One region of the Streptomyces sp. NPDC093544 genome, then DNA from elsewhere that is predicted to be linked to it. Evidence: riboswitches for the same ligand, from Rfam matches in the RefSeq annotation. Region 1 holds a riboswitch; each other region holds the start of a gene.
What was found. Region 1 has a riboswitch for S-adenosylmethionine ahead of AB0N66_RS37815 (putative leader peptide). Riboswitches for the same ligand answer to the same signal wherever they lie in the genome.

Region 2: linked by a shared signal. The riboswitch ahead of AB0N66_RS15555 (ABC transporter substrate-binding protein) and the one ahead of AB0N66_RS37815 (putative leader peptide) in region 1 are both predicted to bind S-adenosylmethionine.
Region 3: linked by a shared signal. The riboswitch ahead of AB0N66_RS02405 (aminotransferase class V-fold PLP-dependent enzyme) and the one ahead of AB0N66_RS37815 (putative leader peptide) in region 1 are both predicted to bind S-adenosylmethionine.

What each region holds. Positions count from the first base shown of each region.
Region 1 is NZ_JBFBEA010000036.1:67,856-77,793, forward strand. Features, by position in the region: gene AB0N66_RS37795 (SCO5389 family protein) at 61-453, shown strand; gene AB0N66_RS37800 (SpoIIE family protein phosphatase) at 526-2,988, opposite strand; gene AB0N66_RS37805 (peptidoglycan-binding protein) at 3,266-3,958, shown strand; gene AB0N66_RS37810 (glutathione S-transferase C-terminal domain-containing protein) at 3,978-4,757, opposite strand; gene AB0N66_RS37815 (putative leader peptide) at 4,850-4,915, opposite strand; SAM riboswitch class IV at 4,952-5,097, opposite strand; SAM riboswitch class IV at 5,314-5,427, shown strand; gene AB0N66_RS37820 (putative leader peptide) at 5,475-5,591, shown strand; gene AB0N66_RS37825 (LLM class flavin-dependent oxidoreductase) at 5,668-6,912, shown strand; gene AB0N66_RS37830 (NtaA/DmoA family FMN-dependent monooxygenase) at 6,931-8,319, shown strand; gene AB0N66_RS37835 (LLM class flavin-dependent oxidoreductase) at 8,316-9,485, shown strand; gene AB0N66_RS37840 (LLM class flavin-dependent oxidoreductase) at 9,501-9,938, shown strand, end outside.
Region 2 is NZ_JBFBEA010000009.1:109,600-119,537, reverse strand. Features, by position in the region: gene AB0N66_RS15595 (cold-shock protein) at 19-222, opposite strand; gene AB0N66_RS15590 (DinB family protein) at 570-1,187, opposite strand; partial or broken gene AB0N66_RS15585 (transcriptional regulator) at 1,190-1,540, opposite strand; gene AB0N66_RS15580 (hypothetical protein) at 1,639-1,800, opposite strand; gene AB0N66_RS15575 (lipocalin-like domain-containing protein) at 2,296-3,369, shown strand; gene AB0N66_RS15570 (dihydrofolate reductase family protein) at 3,575-4,171, opposite strand; gene AB0N66_RS15565 (class I SAM-dependent methyltransferase) at 4,202-4,993, opposite strand; gene AB0N66_RS15560 (YoaK family protein) at 5,144-5,893, opposite strand; SAM riboswitch class IV at 6,357-6,466, shown strand; gene AB0N66_RS15555 (ABC transporter substrate-binding protein) at 6,837-8,459, shown strand; gene AB0N66_RS15550 (ABC transporter permease) at 8,522-9,481, shown strand; gene AB0N66_RS15545 (ABC transporter permease) at 9,478-9,938, shown strand, end outside.
Region 3 is NZ_JBFBEA010000002.1:16,431-26,368, reverse strand. Features, by position in the region: gene AB0N66_RS02435 (NlpC/P60 family protein) at 1-603, opposite strand, end outside; gene AB0N66_RS02430 (NYN domain-containing protein) at 909-2,258, opposite strand; gene AB0N66_RS02425 (hypothetical protein) at 2,293-2,532, opposite strand; gene AB0N66_RS02420 (rhomboid family intramembrane serine protease) at 2,686-3,417, shown strand; gene AB0N66_RS02415 (Lrp/AsnC ligand binding domain-containing protein) at 3,414-3,695, shown strand; gene AB0N66_RS02410 (serine/threonine-protein kinase) at 3,727-5,862, opposite strand; gene AB0N66_RS02405 (aminotransferase class V-fold PLP-dependent enzyme) at 5,933-7,294, opposite strand; SAM riboswitch class IV at 7,482-7,598, opposite strand; gene trpD (anthranilate phosphoribosyltransferase) at 7,747-8,811, opposite strand; gene AB0N66_RS02395 (cytochrome bc complex cytochrome b subunit) at 8,968-9,938, opposite strand, start outside.

The DNA.
Region 1 (9,938 bases):
CCGTCCGCCGACCCGTCACCGCGCACCACCCGAACCAGCTAGCGACAGGACTGCCCTTTCATGTCACTCGACGTCTCCCCGAAGCTGCTCGCCGAAGCCGAACGGGGTCAGGTCCGCGAACAGGACTTCGTGGAAACCGTCCGTACGTCCCTGCCGTACGCCTACGACCTCGTCGCCGGCCTGGTCGGTGAACTCCGCAACGGAGCAGGGGAGTTCGCCGACAACCACACCCCGCCGCCCTCGGATAAGGAGCGCGGGCAGCTGCTTCGGGCGCTGGCCAGTGATGCGATCCGCTCCAGCCTGGAGAGGCACTTCGGCGTGACCCTCGCCTTCATGAACTGCCACCGCGTCGCCGTCTTCCGCCCCGAGGCACGGGGTGGCGAGACCCACACCCGGTTCACCTCGCTGCGCTCCCAGATCCTCAACCAGTCACCCGAGTTCCGCGACTGCTGAGCCGTCAGGTGCGGGCGGGTGCCGTTCGGCGGAGCGGCCCCGCCCCGCATACGTCATCCCCGCCCGAATACGTCAGACCACCGGTTCCGTGAGGGACTGCTCCGCCCAGATGATCTTCCCCTCGTCGGTGTAGCGGGTGCCCCAGCGCTGGGTGAACTGGGAGATCAGGAACAGACCGCGGCCCCCCTCGTCGGTCGTCTTGGGATGGCGCAGGTGCGGTGCTGTCGCGCCGCCGTCGAAGACCTCGCAGATCAGCGCCTGGTCGGTGATCAGCCGCAGCCGGACCGGGCCGGAGGCGTGCCGGATGGCGTTGGTGACGAGTTCGCTCACGACCAGCTCGGTGGTGAAGGCCAGCTCGTCCAGGCCCCAGGTGTGCAGCTGCTGCGTGGTCGACTTGCGGGCCGTCGCGACGACGGCGGGGTCAATGGGCAGATCCCAGGTCGCTACCCGCTCGGTGCCCAGCCGACGGGTGCGGGCCATCAGCAGCGCCACGTCGTCGTACGGACGCGTCGGCACGAGATCGTCCACGATGCGGCGGCACAGTCCGTCCAGCGGCTGTCCGTGTGCCTCCAGCGCGCGGCGCAGCCGCTCCCGGCCCGCCTCCGGGTCACGTCCCGTACGGAGTGTGGAGATCAGACCGTCGGTGTGCAGCGCCAGCACACTGCCTTCGGCGAGGGTCAACTGGACCGATTCGAAGGGCAGACCCCCCACCCCCAGGGCGGGGCCGCGGGGGAGGTCGGCGAACGTGACCGTTCCGTCGGGGGTGACGATCGCAGGCGTGGGATGGCCCGCGCCCGCCATCGAACACTGCCCGTTCACCGGGTCGTACACCACATACAGACAGCTGGCGCCGACCGCCTGCATGCCGCTCGTACGGTCGTCGGCCCCGGTGCCCTCCTCCCGGGCGGCGCGACTGACCAGGTCGTCCAGGTGGGCCAGCACCTCTTCCGGCGTCAGGTCCAGGTCGGCGAGGGTCTGTACGGCGGCCCGCAGCCGCCCCATGGCCGCGGCACCGTCGATACCGTGGCCGACCACCTCGCCCACCACCAGGGCCACCCGCGCCCCGGAAAGCGGAATCACGTCGTACCAGTCCCCGGCGAGACCGGTCAGTTCGTCCGCGGGCCGGTAGCAGGCCGCGACTTCCACCGCGTCCTGGTCGGGGAAGCGATGGGGGAGCAGATTGCGCTGCAGCACGAGGGCCGCGTCGCGTTCGCGGGTGTAGCGGCGGGCGTTGTCGACGCACAGGGCTGCCCGGCCGACGAACTCCTCGGCCAGGCCGAGATCGTCCTCGTCGAAAGGATCCTGGCGGCTGCGCCGGAAGAACGTGGTGATGCCCAGAGTGACGCCGCGGGCGCGGATGGGCACGATCATCACGCTGTGCAGCCCGAGATCGAGGAAGGAGGCGGCCCGGCTCCCGGGGGCGCTCGTGGTCCACTCCCTGGCCTGCGGATCCAGCCGCTCCTCGCGCCAGGACTCGCCGTCCGTCAGACATCTGATCGGGGGAGACCCCGCCCTGTAGGACGCCACTTCGCCGATCTCGACAGCGGTTTCCGGGACCCCACCCTGCACCGACCGATGCCCGGCGCGCCGCAGCGGCACCGTGTCCGCGTCGCTCCGTGGACCGGGGGCCGGCTCCCCGCCCTTGAGTACGGATTCCAGCAGGTCCACGGCGACGAAGTCGGCCAGCCCCGGCACGGCGACATCGGCCAGTTCCTGCGCGGTCTGCATGACGTCCAGGCTGCGGCCGATGTGCTCGCCGGCCCGGTCGAGCAGCGCCAGCCGCCGTCGGGCGCGGTAGCTCTCGCCGATGTCGACGACGGTGTAGTAGACACCTATCGGGTTACCGTCGTCGTCCTCCAAACGGATGAACGACATGGCGTGCGACGTCTCGCGGTGCGGCGCGGAGCGTACGCGGCCCACGTGCTCGTAGGCGACCACCGGCTCGCCGGTCGCCAGCACCCTGAGCATCTGCGCCTCGATCCGCTCCGCGTCGAGGCCCGGCTGCACATCGGCGAGCCGTCGACCCAGGCGTTGCGGGGCCGGGTCTCCGCCGAACTGCTCCAGCGCTTCGTTCGACCACACGTACCGCAGGTCCGTGTCCACGATCGCCATGCCCACCGGGGAACCGGCGGTGATCCGCTCCAGCAACGAGCGGCTCATGTGCCAGCCGGGGCCGTCGGCCAGGTCGGCGAGCAGCACCACCCAGCGTGCCGGGCCTTCGCTCGGCCGTAGGGGGACCGCCCGCACCATCAGCTTCAGCGGGTGCCCGTCCCGGTGGAGCGCGGACAGCAGGCCCGCCCAGCCGCCGTCACCGCTGCACCCCTCGGCCAGCTCCGGGAGCCGTGCCGCGTCCTCGGGAATCAGCAGGTCGGCGGCGAGCCGTCCCAGTGCCTCGCCGGCCGGGTATCCCAGCAGCCGTTCGGCGTCCGCGGGCCAGCTGGTCACCGTCATACGGGCGTCGAGCAGCAGTGGCACGGCGTCCGCCATGTCGAGGCGCTGCCGGGCCGGCACATCCCGTTCCTTGCTCGTACCCACCGCGACCCTCTCCGCTTCCCGAAGGTGGTCTTACCCCCTTGCACCCATTCTTCACGTTGTACGACTGTCGCGCGGGCGCTGGCTCGTCGCACGGCGGGATGTGCGGAAGACGGCCAGAACTACGGACAGTGACCAGAACGGGTGACGTTCCGCGTTTGCGCGTAGTTCTTCCGTCCGGCGACGACGAGGTCGTCGGCGTCGGTTGAACTCCCGTGCCGGTGCCTCCGTATCTCTCCACGGGGATGGCGGGAGACCGCGCGCACGGAAGGAGAGCAGTGTGTCGATACCGCCCGAAGGTGAGCAGCCTGTGCGCCGCCCGGCGCTCGTACCCACCTACGTCCAGCAACGCCGCCGGACGGAGGCCCTCGCGGAACTGGTGAGGGAGTTCCGTGAGGATCAGCAGGGTGTCGGCCCGGACGAAGGCTATGAGTCGATCAGATTATCGTCGGCGCACCAGGGTGAGACTGAGGAGCTGCCGCCCACCATAGCCGGCGAGAACTATGCCGCCGGCGGGGAGACGAGGCCCGCAACACCGCCCGGGCCTGAACTCGGCCATGCGCACGGACACGCCACGGGCCCGCGCCGAGCCGCGGTTGTCGGCGCGGTGGCGGCGGCCGCGCTGACCGGATTCGCCCTGGCAATGCTGCTGCCCGGGAGTGACGGTGACGGCGGACCACAGGCCGGCGCCGTCCCCTCCGCCACGGCACCCGTCGACCAGGCCCCCTCCGGTGCCGCCGACCCGGACGGCACCGGCACCCTCCGGGAGGGAGACAGCGGCCCCGATGTGACGGAGCTCCAGGAACGGCTGCTCGATATCCCGGACGTGTACGAGAGCGGCGCCACGAGCGGCACCTACGACCCCACGCTCACCGTGGCCGTGGCCCGCTTCCAGCTGTGGTACGGGATCCGGGGCGACGAGACGGGCGTCTACGGCAACGACACCCGGGCCGCCCTGGAATCCCGTACGTGACGAGCATTCCTGCTTGCGGCTACAGCTGTCGTTGGAAGGCCGGGTGGGCGTCGAGACGTCGCACATAGTCCTGGAGGAGTGCGTATGAGGAGAGGTCGTGCTCCGCTTCGAGCTGGACGAGGGCGACCCAGAGGTCCACATCCGCCGCGGTCAGTTCCTTGCCCAACGCGTAGGGACCAGACGCGAGTTGACGGTTCAGCAGGTCGAGAGCCGCCGACCGTTCCGCCGACGGCGCACTCGGCGTGACATCACGGTCGAGGAGGTCGCGCAGGGCGTCGATGTCCGCCGCGAGTTCCGACGGGCGGAGCGGGGAGTGACAGGATCCGGCCCGGTCGGCGAAGAGGTCGCCGAGATCGCGCAGGATGTCCGGCGTGTGGTTGCTGACGACGCGTCCGCTCCACCGGTCGCACAGCGCGGGGGCGGTCAGCGGACCGTCGTAGTGGTGCCAGGTGGCCTCGTACGCCCCGCGCAGTGAGACGAACGCGGAGGGGGTGTCGGCGGGGAGCGCCAGGAGTGTGGTGGCGACCGAGTCCTTGAGACCCAGCAGGCCGTGGGTGATGGAGACCCGCAGCGAGAGGGGACAATGCGCGGACAGATACAACTCGTACCGGTGCGGCGCCGGGTAGAAGCCGCCGGCGAGACCGACTCCGATACGGCTGCGGAAGCGGTGCGGGCGTGCGGACGGTGTCGCGGTGATCCGGGGGTGAGGGACCGCGTCAAGTGAGCCGGGGACGCACGGAGTTGAGGTACATGTGCTGGAGGTACCGGTGTTTGAGGCGTGCGAGATTGTCTCGGACATGACTCTCCATGGGATGGGGAGGCCACGGCCACCTTGTGGGCACCGCGGCGGAACGGAGTGACTGCGCTACGTACCGGTCCGGATCGCTCGGACTAGTAGGCGCTGGAGACACGCAACAAATCGATGTGCAGGCGCCTCGTCAAACCGCTGTTGGCCATTCCCACCTGTCCCACACTCGGGGCTCGCGAGACGCGAGACCACGCTTGTCCCGCCGCACCGGCGGAACCCGGTCGTCACCCGGGGCACCCCGTCGCGGTGGAAGGGTTGCCTGCCAGCGAGCCGGGGCTGTTGACCTCACGGACAGGAAGAACCTGCCCGAAGGGCGCTGACAATCGTGACCGTCCCCGTCAGTGTCGGTGCGCTCCGTGAGGCCGTCAAGAAGGCCTGCGGCGCAGTCTCACCAGGTGGTCATCCGGCGTGCATCAGGCCGAACGGGCAGCGCGGAACAGATTGCGCGGCCCGGTGGTTGTCCCTGCTGAGGACGCATTGCGATGTGAGAACGAGCATGATCCCTGGGCATTGCGCACCGCTGTGGCCTCCCGTAACGTCCCCAGCAGGTTATGAGCGTCAGCGTCAAGCCCTGGCTTGCTGACCGGCAACCCTCCTCCGCGGCGGGGTGCTCCAGGTGACGACCAGGCGGTACCCGCCCCGGGTTCCGCAAGCGCGATGCCGGCGCGGCCTCCAGCCCGCCGAGCCGGAAGGGCGGAGGTGACGGACATGCAGACCGTGCCCCGTCTTCTTGTCCTGGTTCTCGCCCCGCGCCCTCGCGTGCACCTGTACTCCCGGCCGCACATCGACCTTCAGCGCGTGGCCGGCGCGCTCTGTCGTCCCTGACCTGTCACCCCGCCGCCGCACCCTCTCAGTCGAGGCCCGGCGATCTCATACGGTCGATCAGGAAGGCACCCCTTTCGTGTCCTCGTCAACGTCGTCGCCCTCTTCCTCTTCTTCTCCCGCCGCACTGCACCTGGCTGTCGCCCTCGACGGCGCGGGCTGGCACCCGGCCGCCTGGCGGGAACCGGTGTCCCGCCCCCACGATCTGTTCACCGCCTCGTACTGGACCGACCTGATCACCGAGGCCGAGCGCGGCCTGCTCGACTTCGTGACCATCGAGGACGGGCTCGGTCCGCAGTCCGCGCGACTCAGCGAACCGGACGCACGCACCGACCAGGTACGCGGCCGACTCGACGCCGTCCTCATCGCCGCCCGCGTCGCACCGCTGACCAGCCACATAGGGCTGGTGCCGACCGTAGTGGCCACACATACAGAGCCCTTCCATATATCCAAGGCCATCGCCACTCTCGACTATGTGAGCACCGGCCGCGCGGGCGTGCGGGTGCAGGCGTCCGCGCGGCGATACGAGGCCGCTCACTTCGGCCGCCGTACGTTCCCGGAGCTCCGTATCGAAGACCTGGAAACCCCGGCCCTGCAGGAGTTGATCGTCGATCTCTTCGACGAGGTCAGCGACTACGTCGAGGCGGTGCGCCGGCTGTGGGACAGCTGGGAGGACGACGCGGAGATCCGGGACGTCGCCACCGGCCGCTTCGTCGACCGCGACAAACTCCACTACATCGACTTCGAGGGCAAGCACTTCAGTGTCAAGGGCCCCTCGATCACGCCCCGTCCGCCGCAGGGTCAGCCCCTGGTCACCGCGCTGGCCCATGGGTCCGCGGGGGGCGCGCCGTTCCGGCTGCTCGGTCGCAGCGCCGACATCGGATACGTCACTCCGCACGACGTCGAGGAGGCGCGTGCCATCATCGCCGCGGTCCGCACCGAACAGGAGGCGGCCGGGCGCGCCGAGGAGCCGCTGAACCTCTTCGGTGACCTGGTGGTGTTCCTGGACAACGACCCCACCGCCGCGGTGGACCGGCGAGAGCGTCTCGACGCCCTCGCGGGCTATCCGTACACCAGCGACGCACGGGTGTTCACCGGCACCCCCGTACAACTGGCCGACCTTCTGCAGGAGTTGCAGCAGTCCGGGCTGACCGGCTTCCGGCTGCGTCCTGCCGTCGCCGGCCACGACCTCCCGGCGATCACCCAGGGTCTGGTCCCCGAACTCCAGCGCCGCAACGCCTTCCGGCACTCGTACGAGGCCGACACCCTGCGCGGGCTGCTGGGGCTCGCCCGCCCCGCCAACCGCTACGCCGCCCACGTCTGAGCCGGAGGGACCTCACTCATGAGCAAGTCAACGGACAAGCCGCTCAAGCAGATCCACCTCGCGGCGCATTTCCCCGGCGTCAACAACACCACCGTGTGGAGCGACCCCGCGGCCGGCAGCCACATCGAGTTCAGCTCCTTCGCGCACTTCGCGCGGACCGCCGAACGCGCCAAGTTCGACTTCCTGTTCCTCGCCGAAGGCCTGCGGCTGCGCGAACAGGGCGGCAAGATCTACGACTTGGACGTCGTCGGACGGCCCGACACCTTCACCATCCTCACCGCACTCGCCGCCGTCACCGAGCATCTCGGCCTGACCGGCACCATCAACTCCACGTTCAACGAGCCCTATGAGGTGGCCCGTCAGTTCGCGAGCCTCGACCACCTCTCCGGCGGGCGAGCCGCCTGGAACGTCGTCACCTCCTGGGACGCCTTCACCGGTGAGAACTTCCGCCGCGGCGGCTTCCTCCCGCAGGACGAGCGGTACTCCCGGGCCAAGGAGTTCCTGGCCACCACCAACGAACTGTTCGACTCCTGGCACAGGGACGAGATCGTCGCCGACCAGGGGAGCGGCACCTTCCTGCGGGACGCGAAGGCCGGCGCATTCGTGCACAAGGGGCAGCACTTCGACATCGAGGGGCAGTTCAATGTGCCGCGCAGCCCGCAGGGCCGCCCGGTCATCTTCCAGGCCGGAGACTCCGACGAAGGACGCGAGTTCGCCGCCGCCGGCGCGGACGCGATCTTCAGCCGGTACAGCACCCTCAAGGAGGGGCAGGCGTTCTACACGGACGTCAAGGGGCGCCTGGCCCGGCACGGCCGCACCCACGACCAGCTGCTGATCCTGCCCGCCGCCACCTTCGTCCTCGGTGACACGGACGCCGAGGCGGAGGAGATCTCCCGCGCGGTGCGGCGCCAACAGGTCAGCGGCGCCACCGCCATCAAGCACCTCGAGTTCGTCTGGAACCGCGACCTGTCCGCGTACGACCCGGACGGCCCGCTTCCCGACATCGACCCGGACCCGGGCGAGCACACCATCGCCCGAGGGCGTGCCCAGGTACGGATGTACCGCGACCCGCTGGCCACCGCCCGCGAGTGGCGGGAGCGCGCGGCCGCCAACAAGTGGTCCATCCGCGACCTCGTCATCGAGACCGGCAACCGTCAGTCGTTCGTCGGCTCCCCGGCCACCATCGCCGAGACCATCAACGACTTCGTCCAGGCGGACGCCAGCGACGGCTTCATCCTCGTCCCGCACATCACTCCGGGCGGCCTCGACGGCTTCGCCGACACCGTCGTCCCGCTGCTCCAGGAACGCGGCGTCTTCCGCACGGAGTACGAGGGCACGACCCTGCGCGACCACCTCGGCCTGGCCCACCCCGACGCCGACGCGCCTGCCGAGCGGGTCGCATCATGAAGTTCCTCGCCATCACCCTGATCGTGCACGCGCCGGACCCGGTGACCGGCGTGCGGAAACCGACCAACGCGCGTTTTCGCGAGGTCATCGACAACGCGCTGCTCGCCGAGGAGTTGGGCTTCGACGGCTTCGGCGTGGGGGAGCGGCACGAGCGGCCGTTCATCTCCTCCTCGCCGCCCGTCGTACTCAGCCACATCGCGGCGCTCACCTCCCGGATCCGCCTGTTCACGGCGGTCACCACGCTCAGCCTCCTGGACCCGGTGCGCGCGTACGAGGACTACGCGACGCTGGACCATCTGTCCGGCGGACGGCTGGAGTTGATCATCGGCAAGGGCAACGGCACCGCTCAGCGGGAGCTGTTCCACGTCACGCCCGAGGACCAGTGGGACCGTAACGCCGAGGGCTACGAGGTGTTCCGGCAGATCTGGCGGCAGGACAAGGTGACCGCCGCGACCCGCTTCCGCCCCGAGCTGAACGAGGCCGAGGTGTGGCCCCGGCCGTTCCAGCAGCCAATCCGGGTCTGGCACGGCAGCGCGACCAGCAAGGAGTCGGTGGACCTCGCCGCCCGCTACGGCGACCCGCTGTTCTCGGCGAACGTCACCAACCCCATAGAGCCGTATGCCGAGTTGATCCGCTACTACCGGGAGCGGTGGGAGCACTACGGTCACGACCCGGCCCGGATCGCGGTCGGTGCCGGGTCGGCGGGCTACCTCGCGGCGCGTACGTCGCAGGAGGCGATAGCCGCCTACCGGCCGGTCTTCGAGGGGCAGTTGGCGTTCCAGAAGAGGCTGGGCCTGGAGCCGGTGTTCCTGACCCTGGAGGACTTCGTGGAGCGCAGCTCGGCGCTGATCGGCAGTCCGCAGCAGGTGATCGAGAAGGTGCACCGCTACCACGAGCAGTTCGGGCACACCGTGCAGCATCTGCAAGCCGACGCGAACGGGCTGACCGGAGCCCAGCACCGCGCCTCCCTCGAACTCTTCCAGTCCGACATCGCGCCCGTGCTGCGGCGGGAGATTCCTGATCCGCCGTTCGCGTGGGGCCCGGTGTTCGCCGAGCCGTCGGAGGCCACGAGCGACCCGTCGGCAGCCACGGGCGAGCCGCCGGTCACGAGTACACCCGAGCCCGAATCCGCGTCCGACTCCGTATCCGCGCACGCAGACCGCTGAGGAGCACCCGTTCTCATGTCCGACATCCCCCTCGGCGTCCTCGACCTCATCCCCATCTCGTCCGGCTCCACCGCGACCGAGGCGCTGCGCAACTCCATCGACCTGGCCCAGCGGGCGGAGCAGTTCGGGTACGCCCGCTACTGGTTCGCCGAGCACCATCTCAACCCGGGCGTGGCCGGCACCTCACCGGCGGTCGTCCTCGCCCTGACCGCCTCCGCGACCTCGACGATCCGGCTCGGCTCCGGTGCCGTACAGCTCGGTCACCGCACCGCCCTCTCCACGGTCGAGGAGTTCGGACTGATCGACGCGCTGCACCCCGGGCGCCTCGATCTGGGGCTCGGCCGTTCCGGCGGTCGCCCGCCGGGAGGGCCCGCCGCGCCGCTGCCGACGGCCACCCCGGTCGTCGACGGCCGTACCCCGAACGGGCTGCGGATCCCACCGAGGTTCTCCTTC
Region 2 (9,938 bases), on a different contig from region 1:
GCCTCAGACGCTTCAGCGTCAGGCGGGAGTGATGTTCTCCGCCTGGGGGCCCTTCTGGCCCTGCGTGATGTCGAAGTTCACCTTCTGGCCTTCCTGGAGCTCGCGGAAGCCCTGGGCGGCGATGTTCGAGTAGTGGGCGAAGACGTCCGGGCCTCCGCCGTCCTGCTCAATGAAACCGAAACCCTTTTCCGCGTTGAACCACTTAACCGTACCGGTAGCCATGTCAAATCTCCTTCGAGGCCATGCCCAGGGGTTCGCACTGTGTGAACCCCCGCGTCGCCGAGATGAACCCCGTCCGATAAAAAGCACCGGAAATACAAAAATGCCCGACGAAATTAATTCGTCTAAGGCACTTGAAGTCAACGGGAACCACAACTGCAACTGGATCAAGCCTAGCACGATGCACCGGCCCGGGCACGGCACGCACTACTTTCCTGCCACGCCGCCAGGCCCGCGCGCTCCGCGGATTCCTGAACCTCCAGGTACGGAAATCGGCTCCGGCGGATCACGGCGCCCGGCCGTGACGCGGCGACGAGCGGCCTACGCGCCGCGTCCCTGCCCGGCCGGAGTCAGTGCTGTCGTGCGCGATGGAGGTCGCGGATCAGGGCGATCTCAGCTCCGTGGTGCAGCAGTTCCTGGTTGACCCACCAGACGATGTCGATGAACGGTTCGTCCGCGTCGCTGCCGTGTGGATACGTGCAGTGCCCCACGGTGTCGAGTGCGGCGTCGTCGGCGGTCAGCAGCGCCGTCCGCCAGGCGGTGGCGCCGGCGTCGAATGCTGCGACCGCGTCCACGACGTCCCCGTCGACGAGGTAGTCGTCCCGGGTCAGCACGTGGTCGCCGTTCGTGTGGTCGGCGCGCAGGGTCAGCATTTCGCTGAGGTGGCTCAGACGCCAGGCGATCGTGGTGAAGGGCGGCGGCCAGGGGTGCGGATAGGGTGCCGCGTCGCGTCCCCAGGCGCCGCTGCCTGCGAGGAGCGCCGCACGCGGCCCGGGTCCGTCGATATGCCGCCGCACCGACCAGCAACTCGGCACCGGCTCCCAGAAGAACTCCTCGCCGGTGAGGGGACCGACCTTGGTGTCCGTCCCATCACCACTGTCCATGACGGGTCCTGTCATACGGCCGAGGAGCCGCTCCTGAGCGAAGTCGAACTGTTCCAGCAACGGGGCCAGCCGGGGCGGGATCACGGTCACTGGACACTCCTTCGCGCGTCGGCGGCTGCCGGATCAGTGTCCCTGCCGACGGTGTAGGTGTCCTTGATCTTCACTTCGGAGACGCCGCGGCCCTCAGGGAAGACACTGCGCCAGTCTCCGCTCACATGCAGCTCGTCGGTGCCCATCGCGCGGACCACCATGAGCCCCTCGTCGTACGCCTTGTAGGCCTTCATCCAGAGGTTGGCGAAGGCCTGGGAGCGGATCAGGTGCATCCAGTCCGGGCGGTACAACTCCCGGTTGTAGTTCGACTCCCCCATCGTGGAGACGAACTTCGAGTACATCGCCTTCACGTACTCGACCGTCACCTCGTCCTCTTTCACGATCGCCCCGTCCCGAATTCCGACAGCCCGCGGATGCATAAGAGCACCAGCCACCCACCTCATCCCCCAAGGGGTCCATTCGCTCACTAAATCGGTGCAATCGGTCAGCTGCGGGGCTCGGAGCTCCAGGACTCCGGCCCGACGCCTCGCCAGTCGATGAGCGGCGACGCCGCGGCGGCCGCCGGGTCCATGTCCAGGCCCGCACGGCGCAGGAACTCGGAGAGGTCTTCAAGGCTGTACGCCACCCCTAGGCTCTCGCCGTTCACGCGAACTCGGCGACCGCCCTTCGGCGAGGGCGGAGCCACGGTCACAGGCAATGGTGCGGACATCGGCGCAGCCTCGTTCGTACGGTTTGGTCACGGTTCCGGATGATCGCGTCGGGCTCTGATCCGGGTGCTGGTTGCGGTCGGCACGCTCCCTCACTGCGGCGCGCGGCATCGAGCCTCCTTGGTGCGCCATGCCGTAATTCAATCATGTGTTCGATTTCTAGCGCACGTCAGCTGCGTCCGCCGTCGGGGGCGGGGGTGGGGAGTCGCAACACGGCGCCCTCATGCACCCCTGATACCTCTGTTTGTGGAGCCGTGATCGGTCGGACCGATCACCCTCTCCACCAGCGCCGACGCCTCAGGACTACGCCGAACGTGGACGGGCCACGGGAAAGGGTCATCGTCGGCATCGGATGAGCCGATACCAACCGTGAACTCGCAACACGACTGCAGAAGGAAAGGGAGGCGACGATGTCTCGCACCGAGGATTGCCGCATGGCGGATCGGCCGGCCGACTACCAGCGTCTGGGGCTCGCCAAGGACGAGATCGCGCCCTGGGAGGACGGCTTCCGCTCGCGCCCCGGGGGCCCAGGCACCTTCGAGTGGTGGTACTTCGACTGTGTCCTCGACGACGGATCCACCCTGGTGATCAACTTCATGATCAAGGACTTCCGGGTCGGCAAGGGCGTCAACCAGCCGCCCGCACCGGTGGTCACCATCGAGCTAGACCGGCCGGACGGCACCCACATCGAACGGACCTCGCCGGAGCATCCGGACGACCACGACTTCGCCACCGACCGGTGCGACGTCCGTATCGGCGACAACCGCATCACCGGCGACCTGCACACCTACCGCATCCACGCGGACATCGACGGCGTCGTCGCCGACATCACCCTCACCGGACAGGTCCCCTCCTGGCGGCCGGAGACCGGGCACATCACGTTCGGCGAGGAAAAGCAGAAATACTTCGCCTGGCTGCCCTCCGTCCCTCAGGGCCGGGTCGAGGCCACCCTCACCATCGACGGCACGACCGAGACCCGGACGGGCACCGGCTATCACGACCACAACTGGGGCGACGCCGAGATGGCCCGCCTCATGCACCACTGGTACTGGGCGCGCGCCGAGGCAGGCGACTACGCCGTGATCGCCTCCTACATCACCGCCGAGAAAAAGTACGGCTCCGCGGAAGTCCCCATCTTCATGCTCGCCAAGAACGGCAAGATCCTCGCCGACCAGGCCAACCTGGTCCGCTTCACCAAGTCAGACGAACACCCCGACCCCATCACCGGGAAGCCGGTCGCCAACACCATCGTGTTCGACTACGAGGCCACCCCCGAGAGCGGCGAAGGTTTCCGGGTCACCTTCCACCGCGAGAACACCATCGTTCAGAACCGCATGATCGAAACCCTCAAGGGGCCGAAGCGGCTCCTCGCCCGGCTCGCCGGATTCAACGGCGCCTACATGCGCTTCACCGGCCAAGTAACCGTCGAGCACTTCACAAACGGCGAGGCAGTAGACAGCGTAAGCGCACCGGCTCTGTGGGAACTCATGTACTTCGGAAAGCACTGAGGCGGGGTACTGCTGTCGGGTGCCGGGCTGGTTGGCGCGTTCCTCGTCGGTGTCCGGCCGCGCGCGCCGGACACCGCGGCCGAGCGATGCCCGGCGTACGGCTGGAGACGCGGCCGGCAGCAGACCGGCGGGGTCGACCCGTCCTCGGCCTGGAGTGTGACCCCTCTCCGGTGATGACGGTGATGACTACATGGCGCCTCCCGGCCTACCCCCTGACGACCGGGCGGTAGGTGCACACGTTCACGCCCGTGCCGCTGGTGACGGTCGAGACCAGTTCGAGCGTGCGCAGCACACCGTCGCCGGGGAAGATCGACTTACCTCCGCCGAGGATCACCGGCATGATCATGAGCCGGAGTTCGTCGACCAAGCCCTCGCGCAGGAGGGTGCGTACGAGTGTGGGACTCCCCATGACCAACAGGTCGCCGCTGTCCGTCTCGCGCAGCTTGCGGATGTGGGCGACGGCTTCATCGCCGGGGACGCGCCTGGTGTTGGTCCACGTCAGATCGTCATCACCCAGCGTTCGGGAAACCACGTACTTCGGGATGCCGTTCATCCGGTCGGCGAACGGATCGCCGCCACGTTCGGGCCACGCCGCGGCCATCGACTGCCACGTGCGGCGTCCGAACAACAGCGCGTCGGCCTTGTTCAGTGCGTCGGCGAAGGCGCCGCCCACCACCTCCGGATCGAAGAACGGGTGAGTCCAACCGCCGTGAGCGAAGCCACCCTCGATGTCCTCATCGGGTCCACCCGGTGCCTGTACTACGCCGTCCAGGCTCATGAATTCGCTGATCACTATGCGCACGGGACTCGCTCCTCTTCCTCACGCCAGGGGTTACGGCAGTGGAGACTGCCGCGCCGTTGGAAAGTCATCGCGCCCTTCCGCATCACCTGTCGCCTCCGCACGAGGGCTCTCCGAACGGGGGCGGTAGTACGACGCGACGGTCGGCTGGCCGGTGTAGTTGGGGCCGGCGTGGGGGTCGGCGCCGAGGTAGGTGAAGGGCAAGGCGATGCGGCGGCCGCCCCGCAGGCTGAGGCGGTGGTGACGGGCCGAGTAATGGAAACCGGCAGCACGCAGCGCGGCCAGGACCGGCCGGGAAGCGTCACCGCCGTCGGGCCGCCGCAGCGTCGAAGGGTCGAGGTGGGCGACCAGCAGGCCGGTGCCGGTGAGCCAGGAGGCGGCCCGTTCCAGGAGGGCGAGCCGGTCGCCGATGTAGTGCAGTCCGTGGACGCAGGTGACCAGGTCGTAGCGGCGCCCTGGGGACCAACGGCCGAGGTCCGCGGTGATGAGTTCGAGGCCGTCGGGCAGCGCTGTCCGCAGCCGCGGGCCCACCAGGTCCACGCCGGTCAACGCGGCTTGCGGGAGTCGCTGGGCTGCTTCGCGGAGGGCCAACCCTTCTCCGCTGCACAGGTCCAGCCAGGACGGCACGGAGCCATGGTCGCTGTCGCTGCCGTTCAGGAACTCTGTGGGGGCGAAGCCGAGTTCGCGGGTGTAGCTGTTGACGCCTGTCAGAACCCGTCCGCGGTTCATGGTGCTGTTGGCCACGACGGAATGGTCGGTCAGCTCGTCGTCCTTGATCAACCGGGGCGGCGGCTGGGCTGTTGTCCGCGAAGTGCCGTCGATCATCGCACCATTGTGCGGTACGGCCGACCGTTGCGGGCGGGCCCGGGGGAACGGGAAGTAGTCGGACCCCCGCCACCGTGCCGATCGGCCCGAGCCGGGACGGCCATCGCGTCGGCCGTATCGACACGGTGGAGGGGATCCGCTCGTCGGGCGCTATCGCGCGGGCTTCTGCTTCATCGCCACGGAGGCGATCACGATGACGAGTGCGATCACGACCACTGGCAGCACCGGCGCGTAGGTGTGCGCGTGGCTGAGCATCCAGTCTCCGACGAAGGCGCCGGCCACCATGCCCACCAGGACCCCGGTCAGGCGGCGCGCCGCGGCGGGCTTGAGAGTCCAGGTCGAGATACCGGAGATCCAGCTGATGAAGGTGGCCGTAGCCGCCGTGGTGGAGATGCCCGGCACATGGAGCGACCGAACGGCATTCATCTGCAGGCCCATCGCAAAGGCGTTGAGGGCGACCAGAATGTTGGACACAAGGCTCGACGGAGACGTCGCCATCCACACGACGAGGAAACCGACCTGCGCCACCGTCGCGACGCAGAGCGCGATGGAGACACGACGCGGCCATGCTTCGAAGACCTCGGAGTCCTCCATCTCTTGGTCGCCGTTGAACGCGGTCAGGATCCGAGTTGCCAGCGCGGCCCCCACGGCGAACGCGGCAAGTGAAATCACCACGCGAACGGGATCCGGGCCGGCAGGCGGCCTCGTGCCGGCTACTCCAAGGCCGAGAAACACCAGGTTTCCGGTCTGGAACGCCGTGAAGACCTTCCCGAAGGAGAGAAAGCAGATCGCTTCGAAGACGCCTGACGAGAACGCCAGAGCGACAAGCAGCCGGTCTCGAATCGCCAATAGTTCTGGCGCCGCGTAAGCGGCGGCCAGGTCCACACGCCGGTCATCCACGGGCTCGGCTCCCCTGTCGCCGCGGACCGGCAAAGTCGGGGGGACGGGTTGAATGTCCCGAGAACGTTCGAGTCGGGCCCGCCGGCCGTGGGTGTTTTGAAGGCTGCTCCATTGCATGCCTTTCCCTCCAAGCGCCCAGAGTCAGGAACTCGCCCCGACTAGTTGCTAGGTACACATTTATCTCCTGCGTTCAGGATGTGACCACATCTGGGGTAAAGCCACATATTTGGGCGAAACCATACCCAGATTTCAGGAAAAATCTAGGAAGGCCATCCGGATCGATAAAACAGCCAGTGCGGGCGACTTCTTGAGTCAGGGCGCCTCGGGCCCCGGCCGGCACCTGGTCAGGCGAGTTCGGCCAGCCGTTCCCGAGCCCTGCGCGGTTCGATCCGTCCTGCCGAGCGTTGTCCAACTCCCCTGTCGCCATTGACGGATCATGGCGACGCTCGTTAACGTTTCAAGCGGCATTGAGTGTTAGCGTCAAGCCCTGGCTCGCTGACCGGCAACCCTCCACCGCGGTGGGGTGCTCCAGGTGAAAGCCCGGCAGGGTCACCGACCCCGCAAGCGCGTGGCCCGTTGATCGGGCCTGAGATGGGGAGGACCAGCGTGCGGCACAGCAGTGATCTGAGTGCCTCGATCGCGGCCGCTGCGGTGTTCTCCGGTTTGTCGCGCCGTCGCCACATCGACCTGCAGCTCTTCACCAGCTGTCTGTGTCACGGCTGATTGCGTCCTTGCCTCCCGCCGTCCTGAGTGACGTTCGCCGACGGCTTTGACACCCGCAGGCAACTCCCCGCGGGCTCCCACAGCGCTGTCGGAGCCCGCGGCGCTGTCACGCCTTCGTCGGCACCCTTCCCCTTTGGCACCTTCCGAGCATTTCCGCCACGCATCGCCCTGGTCCGCACAGGCACGTGCGCGGTGACTTTGGAGTAGGAGAACCCATTCCGTGATATCGCGTCCGGATTCCCGACCTACCCGGTGGGCGGCACTCGCCGCACTTGTGACAAGCAGCCTCCTGCTGAGCGCCTGCACGTCGAGCAGCAGCGACAGCTCGACCAGCGACAGCGGCCCGGCCAAGTCCGGTGGCACCCTGACCTTCGCGGTGGGTTCCGACGTGGGCTGCGTGGATCCGCAGCAAGTGAGCAGCAACGAGACCATTTACTCCCTGCGCCAGATCGTGGACTCCCTGACCGACCAGGATCCCAAGACCGGCAAGATCGTGCCGTGGCTGGCGAAGAGCTGGGACATCAGCTCCGACGCGACCACGTTCACCTTCCACCTGCGATCGGGTGTCACCTTCAGCGACGGGACACCGCTGACCGCGCAGGTGGTCAAGGACAACTTCGACGCGGTGCCGAAGCTCGGCGCCCTGGGGACGCTGGCCCAGGGGTACTTGAGCGGCGTGGACAGCACCACCGCGGTCGATCCGCTCACGGTGCGGGTCAAGTTCCAGCAGCCGAACGCGCAGTTCCTCCAGGCCACGTCGACGCACTCACTGGGTATCGAGTCGTCGGCTAGCGCGAAGCGGAGCCCGCAGGAGAAGTGCAGCAAGGGTGTGGTCGGGTCCGGGCCGTTCACGCTGCAGAGCTACGTGCAGAACCAGGCGATCACCTTGACCAAGCGCAGCAAGTACGCCTGGGGTTCGTCGCTGTGGACCAAACAGGGCGAGGCGTACCTGGACAAGCTGGTGTTCAAGGTGGTGCCCGAATCGGGCGTGCGCACCGGCAGCCTGCAGTCCGGTCAGGTGGACGCGATCAGCAGCGTCGGCAAGGCCGACGAGGCGGCACTCACGGGCGGCCAGGTGAACCTGCAACGGCGGGCCAATCCCGGTGCGGTGTTCAACCTGGCGCTGAACAACTCACGCCCGCTGCTGAAGGACGCGAAGGTGCGTCAGGCACTCCTGTTCGCCATCGACCGGCAGCAGATCGTCGACACCGTGTACCCGACCGGCACCAGGCCGGCGACCAGCATCCTGGCGTACACCACACCGGACTACGCGGACCAGGGCTCCGACCTGGCCTTCGACGCGGCGAAGGCGAAGTCCCTGCTGGACTCGGCCGGTTGGAAGGTCGACAGTGACGGCATCAGGTCGAAGAACGGCACCAAGCTCAGCCTGACCGTCAGGTGGTTCGCGAACGCGGCCACCAACCAGCCGGCGCTGGAGCTGATCCAGCAGCAGTTCAAGGCCGTCGGAGTCGACGTGGTGCTCAAGGAGACGCAGACCTCCCAGTTGGCCACGGTGCTGCAGTCCGGCGACTTCGACGCGTCGTGGGGCAACCTGACCCGCGCCGACCCGGACATCCTGCGCACCCAGTACTCCACCAAGCTGGCCAACCTCTACCACCTGCCGACGGGCCCGCTGGACACGGTGCTGACCCAGCAGGCGGCAACGGCCGACGCGGCCAAGCGGAAGGAACTGGTCGGCCAGGCACAGCAGTTGATCGTGCAGAACGCCTACGTCATTCCCGTGGTGGAGCTGCAGACCCAGCTGGGGGTGGCGAAGAAGGTGCACAACCTCAACTTCGATGCCTCCAGCCGGATCCAGCTGCACGACACCTGGATCGGCTAGCCACCGGTGGATGCGCGACGGAGCGTCCGATCGGGTCGTCGGCAGCAGGAGGTGAGCAGGGAATGCGTCGCTATGTGATCAAGCGTCTCGCACAGGCACTCGGGGTGCTCTGGGCGGCCTACACGGTGTCGTTCTTCATACTGAACTATCTGCCCGGTGATCCGGTCTCGGCGATGGCCGGCGCCGGAGCGGACTCGGGCCAGATCGATCCGGCGCAGATCGCCGCACTGCGGCATGAGTACGGCTTCGACAAACCGGTGCTGGTGCAGTACGCCGACCATCTCGGCAACGCGGTGCGCGGTGATTTCGGAAACGCGGTCTCCACCGGTCGGCCGGTGACCTCGACGCTGGCCGACGCGCTGCCGCAGACGCTGCAGTTGACCGGAGCGGCCCTGCTGCTCGCGGTGGTCTTCGGTGGCGGTCTGGCGGCGCTGGCGACCTACACCACGCAGCGGTGGTTGCGGCAGCTGTTGCTGTCGCTGCCACCACTGGGGGTGTCGGTACCGACGTTCTGGGTCGGGCTGGTGCTCGTCGAGCTGTTCTCCTTCCGGGCGCGATGGTTCCCCGCGTTCGGCAACGACGGGCTGCCTGGCCTGGTACTGCCGGCGGTGACGCTCGCGATCCCGACCGGCGCCCTGGTCTCGCAGGTGCTGGCCAAGAGCCTGCTCACGGCGCTGGATCAGGCCTATGTGGAGACCGCGCGGGCCAAGGGCGCGAGCCGACTGCGCATTCACCTGCGGCACGCGCTGCGCAACGCGTCGCTGCCGGCGTTGACGATCGTCGGGCTGTTGGCCGGGCAACTCATCGCAGGCTCGGTGGTCGTCGAGACGGTGTTCTCCCGCGACGGCCTTGGCCGGGTTACGGCCGCGGCGGTCACGGCCCAGGACATCCCGCTGGTCCAGGGGGTGGTGGTGTTCGGAGCCCTGATCTTCGTGGTGGCCAACCTCCTCGTCGATCTCGTCTATCCGCTGCTGGACCCGCGGATCGTGGTGGCCTCGAACAGGAAGGTGCGGCCCGCATGAGCGAGACCCTTGTCGAGGATGCCACCGCCGGTGCCGCGCTCGGCCTGGCACTACCGGTCGAGCCGGACATCGACCCCGGCCCGGCGCGCGGGTTCGAACCCAGGCGCGTGGCCCGGTTCCTCCTTCTGCGACCCGGCCTGCTGGTATCGGTCCTCGCGGTGGTACTCGTAGTACTGGCCGCGTTCTGGCCGGGGCTGTTCACCTCGCAGGACCCACTGCAGGGGGTGCCGTCGCAGAACTTCCAGGGCCCGAGCGGCGCGCACTGGTTCGGCACCGACGAACTGGGACGTGACCTGTTCTCCCGGGTGGTGCACGGTGCGCAGCTGTCGTTGAAGGCGACGCTGATCGCAGTGGGCGTCGCCTTCCTGGTCGGCGGCCTGCTGGGCCTGGTCGCCGGGTTCGTGGGCCGTTGGGTCGAGGACGTGGTGATGCGCTTCGTCGACGTATTGCTGTCGAT
Region 3 (9,938 bases), on a different contig from region 1:
CTGCGCGGCCGTGAGGCTGTTGAGGAGCGTGTTCGCCTCGGCGAGCTTGGCCTGAACTTCCTTCTTGTTCTTGGCGAGCTCGGTACGCGTCGAGGCGAGGTCCTTGAGCTTCTCGGAGGCTTCCGAACGCTGCTGAGCGAGCGAACGCTGCTTCTCCTGGACCTTCTTCAGCGTCTCGACCTGCTGATTGCTCAGCTGGTCCATCGTGGACGCCTTGTCGAGATAGTCGTCCGGGTCGGCCGAGAGGAAGAGCTGCACGGAGGGGTCGATGCCGCCGGTGCGGTACTGGGCGGTCGCCATCGAACCGAGGCCGTCGCGCAGGTCGTTGAGCTCCTCCTGGCCGCGGGCCACGTTGTCCTGAAGGGTGTCGATCTCCTTCTGGAGCTTGTCCTGCTTCTCCGTGGCCCCGTCGAGCTTCTCGGTGGCCTGCTCGGCCTCTTCGTGGAGCTTGTCGACCTGGGACTTGACGTCGTCCACGCTCGGCTTCTCACTCGGCGCGGCGTTGGCGGCGTTCGCGCTGAGGACCACGGCGGCGGCCGCGGCGGTGGTGAGCACGGTCACACGGGTGCGGCTCGGCTGCTTGGGTCGACGGTGGGACGCCACGAAGGCGAGCTCCTTCTTCCTCCAGCCGCCTGCCGATCACTCCGACGGGCGGGGCCCCCTCCACCGTCACTCCCAATGAGTGATCACCCGAGCGGAGGTTCGAGGCCTGACCCTAGTGACCTTCTTGTGATCAGTTCAAATCCTGAAAGGAAAAATCTCGGTCACCGAGCGTTTCTTTGCCGACAACTCACATGCAGTAATGCGCACTTGACACTACGTTGCGTGAAAGCCTCACCAATCCGGGCATCACACCCAGACGTTACGCATGACACTTAGGTTGCCTATGGGGCGTACGCGGCATCCGGTCAGCCGCGCGAGAAGCGCTTGAGGAGCACCACCGAAGCCACCGGCCGCGCACCCGCCTTGGCGATCCCGTCGGCCACCTCACGGTCGGTGGAGACGACGATGACCGGCCGCCCCGGCGGCTCGGCGCGCACCAGCTGGCGGATCAACTCGTCCGCCGTGACACCGGGCTTGGAGAACAGCACCCGCACCCCGCGCGGCGGCGCGAGCAGCACCGGCGCGGCCAGCTCGGCCCCGTCGAAGACACAGGTCACCTCGGCCCCGGTCTGCGCGGCGAGCTGCGAGAGCTGCCCGAGCAGCCTGAGCCGCTGCTTCTCCAGCGGCATCTGCGGATAGCCGGTCTTGGTGACGTTGTAGCCGTCGACCACCAGATGGGCCTGCGGCAGCGCGAGCAGCTGGTCGAGGATCGCCGGGTCGTGTTCGGACAGGGCCCGGGCCGCGATGTCCTTCGGCGTCATCCGTCCCGGTTCGACCGCGTCGACCGTCTCGGCGGGCCGCACGGACACCGGCGGCAGTGCGAGCTCCCGCCGCAGCCCCTGCGTGGCCTCAAGCACCGTGTCGAGCAGCAGTCGTACGCGCATGTCCTCGACGCTGCGACCCTCGCGCGTCGCTCTCCGCGTCGCCTCCAGGGCCGCCTCGGCCTCCCCGAGCCGCGCCTTGAGCCGCCGGGTCTCGCTCTCGGCGGCGGACAGCTGGGCCTGCCCCTCCGCCCGTGCGGTGTCCGTCTCGGACTGGAGCTTGCGCACGGCCGCCTCGCCGCGCTTGACATCACTGAGGGCGCCGCGCAGCTTGCGGTGAAGCGATTCCGCTTCCTTCTTCGCGGACTCCAGCTCCGTACGCAGCCGCTCGGTCTCCGCCTTCGTCTGGCCGCGGGCCTCCTCGAGCTCCTGGCGCAGCCGCTCCAGCTCCGCCCGGCTCTCCTCGTCGGCGCGCTCGGCATCCGCTCGCAGGGCCTCCTCGCCCGCGGCGGCCACCAGCTTCACCCAGCCCGTGGGGCGCAGCACGTAGGCCGCGGCCGCCACGTCCAGCGGATCCGCGGCCGGGGGCGGCGCGCCCGAGTCGAGCGCGCCGGTCAGCTCCGACTGCGCCTCTCTCAGCTTCTCGGCGATGCGCTGTCTGAAGAGGGGGTCCGTCTCCAGCGCGGCGGCCATCGCGTTACCGGCGAACTTGGCCCGCCGGTTGGGCGCGAACCGCGCGAACTGCCGCAACTGCGTGGGCAGTTCACCGATGGTCAGCCCGCCGAAGCCGTCGGAGACGATCTGTACGACCCGCCGGCGCACACCGTCGGGCAGCGGACGGTCGAGCACCTCGGCGGTGCCGTCGTCCGGCTCCCCGCCTGTGGTCTCCACCATCCGTCACCCCATTACCTGTGCGGGGCCCACTCCCTCAGGAGCCGGCGCCCGGCCTGTCCACGAGTTCCACCTGGTCCAGCGCGTTGCACCAGCGACACCGCACCGACTCGATGGTCTCACTGACCACCTCGCGCTCCTCGACCTTGGGTTCCCCCGCGAGGTCGAGATGCACATACTCGACGACCTTCGACGAACGGGTCACGTCGAAACGTGTGAGGTTGCCGCAGAGCGTGCAGCGCCACCGGGTCTCGGCAGTCGGGAGGGGAACCGTCATGTGGTGTCGTTTTCCTTCTGATGTCCGTACCGCGCCAGTCTCCCTGGCGTGTATGGCTCGTAACCCTAAGGCCTGGCGGGTACTCGACGCTCGGCCGTCCACTGCGGCGAGGCGCTCTGTGCGCATCCGTCCTATTACGCCATGCTCTGCACCATGATCGGCAACTGGAGTACGACGGTCGGCAGGGCGGTACGGAGTCAGTCGGCACCGGTGACGTACGGGCTGATCATCCTGTCCTGCCTGATCTTCGTGATCGGCCCGGCGTCCGGCCTCAATCCGGTGTACGGCACCGGGGACGAGCTGCTGGCAGCCCAGCGGGCCTACTTCCGGCGCTGGGGTGTGGTGCCCTCGGAACTCTTCACCGGAGACCCGCGTGCGGCGCTCACCCTCGCCACAGCCCTGTTCATCCACGGCGGCTGGCTCCATCTCCTCGGCAACATGCTCTTCTTCTACGTCTTCGGGACGATGACCGAGGAACGGATGGGCCACGTCGAGTTCGCCCTCTTCTATCTGGGCTGCGGCTGTCTCGCCCTGCTGGGCTACGCGGTCGCCAACGCGGAGTCCCAGCAGACCCTGGTCGGCGCCTCCGGGGCGATCTCCGCGGTGCTCGGCGCGTTCCTGTACCTGTTCCCCAAGGCCCGGGTGACCAGTCTTTTCCCGTTCCTCTTCTTCCTGCCGCTGCGCTTCCCGGCCTGGGTGGTGCTGCCCTTCTGGGTGACCCTGCAGTGGCTGGCGGCGGGCCGCGCCTCCACCGGCCCCGGCGTCGCCTATCTGGCCCACCTGGTGGGCTTCTCCCTCGGCTTCGTCTACGCGTGGGTGCGTTTCGGCCGGACGACTAGAGTGAAAGCCCCAGCCGCGGCCCCCGAGGGAGAAAACCAGCCGTGATCACCGCGATCGTGCTCATCAAGACCAGCGTGGACCGGATCCCCGAGATCGCGGAATCGATCGCCGCCCTCGACAGCGTCAGCGAGGTCTTCTCCGTCACCGGCACCTACGACCTGATCGCGATGGTCCGTGTGAAGGCCCACGACGACCTGGCGGACGTCATCCCCGGCAAGATCAGCAAGATCCCGGGCGTCGAGGGCACGGACACCCACGTCGCGTTCCGCACGTACTCCCAGCACGACCTGGAGGCGGCGTTCGCGATCGGGCTCGACGGCTGAGAGGCCGCGGCCGAACGCGAAGCCCCGGCTGTCAGGCGCTGACGTCCACCGCGGCGATGCCGCCCCCCGAGGGAACGTAGAGGCGACTGCCGCTGAGCACCGGGCTGTGCTGGTCGTCGCCGGTGGAGGCGCCGAGTGCCTCGCTCCACAGCGGCTTGCCGTCCAGGCCCAGGGCGCACAGGACGAGCCCGCTTCGCACATAGATACGATCTCCGGCCACCACCGGTCCCGGCAGCCAGTCGCCGCCGATCTCGTACGTCCACGCGGTGGAGCCGTCGGCCGCCTTGATCGCGTCGACGGTGCCCTGCCCGGTGGTGATCGCAAGCGACCGGTTCCCGGCGACCATCGGCCCGCTGCCCTCCCCCTGGGTTTCCCACAGCAGCTCACCGTCGGGGCTGAACGCGTGCCGGGTCGTCTCTCCGCCCGACTCGGCGACGAGGATGTCGCCGACCAGCGCCGGCCGGCCGACGTCGAGGCCCGCGGGGACCGACCAGATCCTGGTGCCGTCGTCGGCGTTCAGGGCCACCAGGTGGTCGCCGAAGGTGCCTGTGTAGATCACGTCACCCGCCACCAAGGGGGTGCCGTTCGGACCGGCGGGGGTGGACGCGTTCCACAGCACGGAGCCGTCGGCCGCGTAGCAGCGGAGCCCTCCCTCGTCGGTGTCGCCGGTGGCCACCAGCACGCCCTCACCCGCCAGAACCGGCGGGTTGTAGCCGTTTTCGCCGACGGTCTTGGTCCATATGAGCTTGCCGTTCGCGTTCACCGCGCACAGCCGGCGCCGTACCCTCTCCTGGTCCCAGGCGACGCAGAAGATCCCGTCCGCGGTGACGACGGGCGTCGACACCTCCTCGCCGAGCGCGACCGCCCAGAGCCGCCCGCCCGCACGGGACAGGGCGTGCAGCTTGCCGTTCGCGTCCCCGAGGTAGACGACTTCGCCGTCCGGCGACATGGCGACGCAAGGTCCGTACATGCCGCCGAGCCCGGCGGCGTCGTACTGCCAGGCGAGGGCGGCTGGACTCTCCACGCCCGCCGCGGACGCGGTCTGAGGGGATTCCGGGGACCCGGCTCCTTGCGTTCCGCTCTCCCGCCCGGGCCGCCACAGCCCCCAGCCGGCTCCCCCGGTGGCGGCAACCACCGCCCCACCCGCGACAGCCGTCAACAGCCCCCGCCGCGAACGCCGTTGGGGTTCCGGTATGCGGTCCGGCGCCGAAGCGCCCGTGACCGTCGCCGGGGCGATGTACTCGACCCGGCTCTCTCCCTCGCCCGACTCGCGCTCCGGAAGCCACCGTTCGTCCCCCGCGACCGTCGCCGGTGCGGAGGTGAGCCACCCCGGCCGCAGAGCCGCCCGCAGGGAGGCGGCCGAGTGTCCGGCGGCCTCGACCACTTCCTCGGGGGTGGGCCGGTCCCCGGGCTCCTCCCGCAGACAGGCCTCGACGAGCGGAAGCACACGCGCAGGAACCCCGGAAAGATCGAAGTCCCGCGTCACGATGCGCAGCAGGATCACCGAGTCCTGGCCCTCCCCGAAGGGCTCGCGGCCACTCGACGCGTACGCGAGCACGGCGCCCAGCGCGAAGACGTCGCTCGGCGGCCCCACCTCGGAGCCGTTGCGGATCTGCTCGGGCGAGACGTATCCGACCGAGCCGACCAGGGTGCCGGTGCGGGTCATCGCCGTCGCCTCCAGCGCCCGTACGATCCCGAAGTCGATGACTCGCGGACCGTCCGGCGCCAGCAGGATGTTGGACGGCTTGAGGTCGCGGTGCACCATGCCCTTGGCGTGGATCGCGGCGAGGGCCTCGCCCAGTGCGGCCGCGAAGGTGAGCACCGCGTCCTCGGGCAGCGGCCCGCCGTCGAGCACCGCGTCGCGCAGGTTCGGCCCGTCGACGAACTCCGTTGCCATCCAAGGCCGTTCGCCCTCGGGGTCGGCATCGACCACCCGCGCGGTGTACGTCCCGGTCCCGCCGACGGTCTGCGCGGCCCGCACCTCCTGGCGGAACCGGGCGCGGAAGGTGCGGTCCTCCGCGTGCTCGGCCCGCACCACCTTCACGGCCAGCCGGAGCCCGGCCCGGGACTCGGCGAGATAGACCTCGCCCATGCCGCCCGCGCCGAGCCGCCCGAGCACCTCGTACGGACCGATCCGCCGTGGATCCGTCTCCCGCAGCGCCTGCACTCCCCGTGACTCCCCTGTTCGCCGTACGGCCGCCGAAGGGGAGCGTATACGCCGTGCTCCTGTCAGGCGATCACACCGCCGGGACGCAACGCCCGTCCTCCGTGCGGTAGTTCCACTTCGCGCCGTCCCGGACGAGCTCCTTGACCGCGCGCACGAAACGCTCGACGTGCTCGTCCGGCGTGCCGGCGCCGAAGCTGACGCGGATGGCGTTGAGGGACTTCTCGCCGGGCGCGGCCTCGGGGGCGCCGCACTCGCCCTGGGTCTGCGGGTCGCTGCCGAGGAGGGTGCGCACCAGCGGGTGGGCGCAGAACAGGCCGTCGCGCACTCCGATGCCGTACTCGGCGGACAGCGCGGCCGCGAAGTGCGAGCTGTTCCAGCCCTCGACGACGAAGGAGATGACGCCGACACGCGGGGCGTCGTCGCCGAAGAGCGAGAGGACCCTGACCTCGGGCACCTCGGCGAGACCCGCGCGGACCGTCTCGATCAGCTGCTGCTCGCGGGCGACGAGCGTGTCGAAACCCGCCTCGGTGAGCGCCTTGCAGGCGGACGCGATCGAGTAGACCCCGATCACGTTCGGCGAGCCGGCCTCGTGCCGGGCGGCGCTCTCGTGCCACTCCACGTCCACGCCCCCGTCCGTACGCCGCGACACCTTGCGGCTGGCGCCGCCGCCCGCCAGGTACGGCTCGGCCTCGAGCAGCCAGTCGGAGCGGCCCGCGAGGACACCGGAGCCGAAGGGGGCGTACAGCTTGTGCCCGGAGAAGGCGACCCAGTCGACGTCGAGGTCGCGCACCGACACCGGGTGGTGCGGGGCGAGCTGCGCGGCGTCGAGGACGATGCGCGCGCCGTGCGCGTGCGCGGCGGCGGCCAGCTCACGCACCGGCCACAGCTCACCGGTGACGTTCGAGGCGCCCGTGACGCAGACGAGGGCGGGACCGTGGGGGTCGCGGTGGCTGAGCGCGTGCTCCAGGGTCGCGACGGCCTCCTGCGGCGTACGCGGGGCGTTCAGGTACGTCACCCGCGCGTCCCGCCAGGGCAACAGCGAGGCGTGGTGCTCGGTCTCGAAGACGAAGACCTGGCAGTCGGCCGGAAGGGCGGCGGCGAGCAGGTTGAGCGAGTCGGTGGTCGACCGGGTGAACACGACCTGGTCGCCGTCACGGCAGTCCAGGAACTCGGCGACGGTGGTGCGGGAGTTCTCGAAGAGGTCGGTGGAGAGCTGGGACAGGTACCCGGCCCCGCGGTGCACGCTGCCGTAATAGGGGGCGTACGCGGCCACGTCGTCCCACACACGCTGGAGGGCCGGGGCGCTGGCGGCGTAGTCGAGGGCGGCGTACGAGACCTCGCCACCGGTGACGAGCGGGACGGTGACATCTCGCCCCAACACGGGCAGAGGCGTACAAACGGTCTGGGCGGCGGCAACGGTGGAGACAGACATGGCGAACTCCTGTGAGACGCAGGGAAATCACCGCGCGAGCCGGTCCATGGAAGTGGCGCTCAGCGCGGCAAAAGGTGAAAGGGATAGGCGGAAAAGGGGCTCGACGCCCTATCGCATTCGCTTGCTCACAGAAGGCTCCCTCGATGACCAGGACCCCTGGGCCTTTACCGCTCAAAAGAGGGCGAGGGGTCCGCGCTTGCCGCAGACCTCGCTGCCTACGGCCTGGTCTTCACCCGGGGCACCCCGCCACGGACGGAGGGTTGCCGGACAGTCGGCCGGGGCCTCATGACTGTCACTCATGACCTGCCGAAAAACCTAGTCGAACCGATCGAGACGACGCAACCCGTGTCCGGATCCCGGAACGCGAAAGGGGCCGGGCGCCTTGGCCCGGCCCCACCCGGCGGGCTCGCCGAGGGCACTACGGATTGGTGACCGCCGTACCGCCGCAGGCGCTACGCGTTGGTCGCGGCCACCCACCGCTCGAGCGTCCGCTTGGCCGTCCCCGAGTCGACGGCCTCCGCGGCCTTCGTCATCCCCGCGCGGATCTGGTCCGCGAGCGATCCGTCACCCGGCGACAGGGCCACCAGGGCCGCCGCCGAGTTCAGCAGCACCGCGTCCCGCACCGGCCCCCTCTCGCCGTCGAGGAGCCGGCGCGCCACGTCCGCGTTGTACGTGGAGTCCGCGCCCCGTAGTGCCTCGATCGGGACCAGGTCGATACCGACGTCCCTCGGGTCGAAGGTCTCCTCGGTGACCTTTCCGTCCCGTACGACCCACACCCGGGACGTGGACGTGATGGTCAGCTCGTCGAGCCCGTCGTCGCCGCGGAAGACCAGCGAGGAGTTGCCGCGCTCGGCGAAGACGCCCGCGACGATCGGCGCCATGCGGGGGTCCGCGACGCCGACCGCCTGCGCCTTCACCCGTGCCGGGTTCGTCAGCGGACCGAGGGCGTTGAAGACCGTCCGGATGCCCAACTGCCCACGCGCGGCGCCCACATGACGTAGCGCCGGATGGAACTTCACCGCGAAGCAGAAGGTGATCCCGGCCTCCTCGGCCACCTCCGCGACCCGCTTGGTCGTCAGCTCCAGATTGACCCCGAGCTTCTCAAGGACGTCGGACGCGCCGGACGCCGAGGAAGCCGCCCGGTTGCCGTGCTTGACGACCTTCGCGCCCGTCCCGGCGATGACGATCGCCGACATGGTGGAGATGTTGACGGTCTTGGCCCCGTCACCACCCGTACCGACGATGTCGACGGTCTTCCCCGGCACCTCGATCACATTGGCGTGCTCGTACATCATCCGTACGAGCCCGGTGATCTCCTCGACGGTCTCTCCCTTGGCCCGCAACGCCACCGCGAACCCGGCGATCTGTGCGTCGGTCGCCTCACCGCGCATCATCAGGTTCATCGCCCAGGCGGTGTCGTCCGCACTCAGGTCACGGCCGTCGAGCAGGCCGTTCAGCAACCTGGGCCAGGAACGGTCCGCCGCGGTGTCGCCTCCAGCGGGGTTCACAGCGCTCATGGTCGCTCCTGGGGTTCTCAGAGAGGTACCCGGGTGGACTCGACCCGGGTACGTACGGGTGAGTCCACCCTATCCAGCCCTGGAGACGGCAAAGAGCCCCGTCCATGCAATGGACGGGGCTCCAGCCGTGGCGATCAGCGAGGAACGCTGAGGCGATCAGTGGTGGCCGTGGCCGCTCGTGATCTCCTTGTACTCCTCGACGGTGGGCTTGGGGATCTGGCTGTCGTCCCCGTAGTAGCCCTTGCTGAGCTTGGCACGCAGCTTCTGCGCGCCCTTCACCTTGCGCTCGACACCGTTCTCGTCGACCGGCGGGCCGATCTGGGCCGGCTGGTACTGCTCGTGCGCGGTGAGCGTGTGCAGAGCCTCCTGGCTGAGCGGCTCGTGGATCTCGACGAACTCACCGTGCGGCAGGCGCTTGATGATGCCCGACTCGCGGCCGTGCAGCACCTTGTCCCGGTCACGGCGCTGAAGACCGAGGCAGATCCGCTTGGTGGCGATGAACGCGAGGACCGGCGCGACGAAGAACGCGATCCGCACGAACCAGGTGATCGAGTTGATCGACAGGTGGAAGTGCGTGGCCCACAGGTCGTTTCCACCACCGATCAGCAGGACCATGTACCAGGTGATCCACGCGACACCGAAGGCCGTACGCGTCGGGACGTTGCGCGGGCGGTCCAGGATGTGGTGCTCGCGCTTGTCGCCGGTGACCCAGGACTCGATGAACGGGTAGACCGCGATCGCGACCAGGACCAGCGGGAAGATGATCAGCGGGATGAACACGCCCAGGACGAGCGTGTGACCCCAGAGGTTGATCTCCCAGCCCGGCATGAAGCGGATCAGACCCTCGGAGAAGCCCATGTACCAGTCGGGCTGAGCGCCGGTCGACACCTGGTCCGGGCGGTAGGGGCCCATGGTCCAGATCGGGTTGATCGACGCGATCCCCGCGATGACCGTGATGACACCGAAGACCAGGAAGAAGAAGCCTCCGGCCTTGGCCGTGTAGACCGGCAGGAGCGGCATGCCGACGACGTTGTTGTTCGTCTTTCCGGGGCCCGCGAACTGCGTGTGCTTGTGGTAGAAGACCAGGATCAGGTGGCCGACCACCAGGCCGAGCATGATGCCCGGCA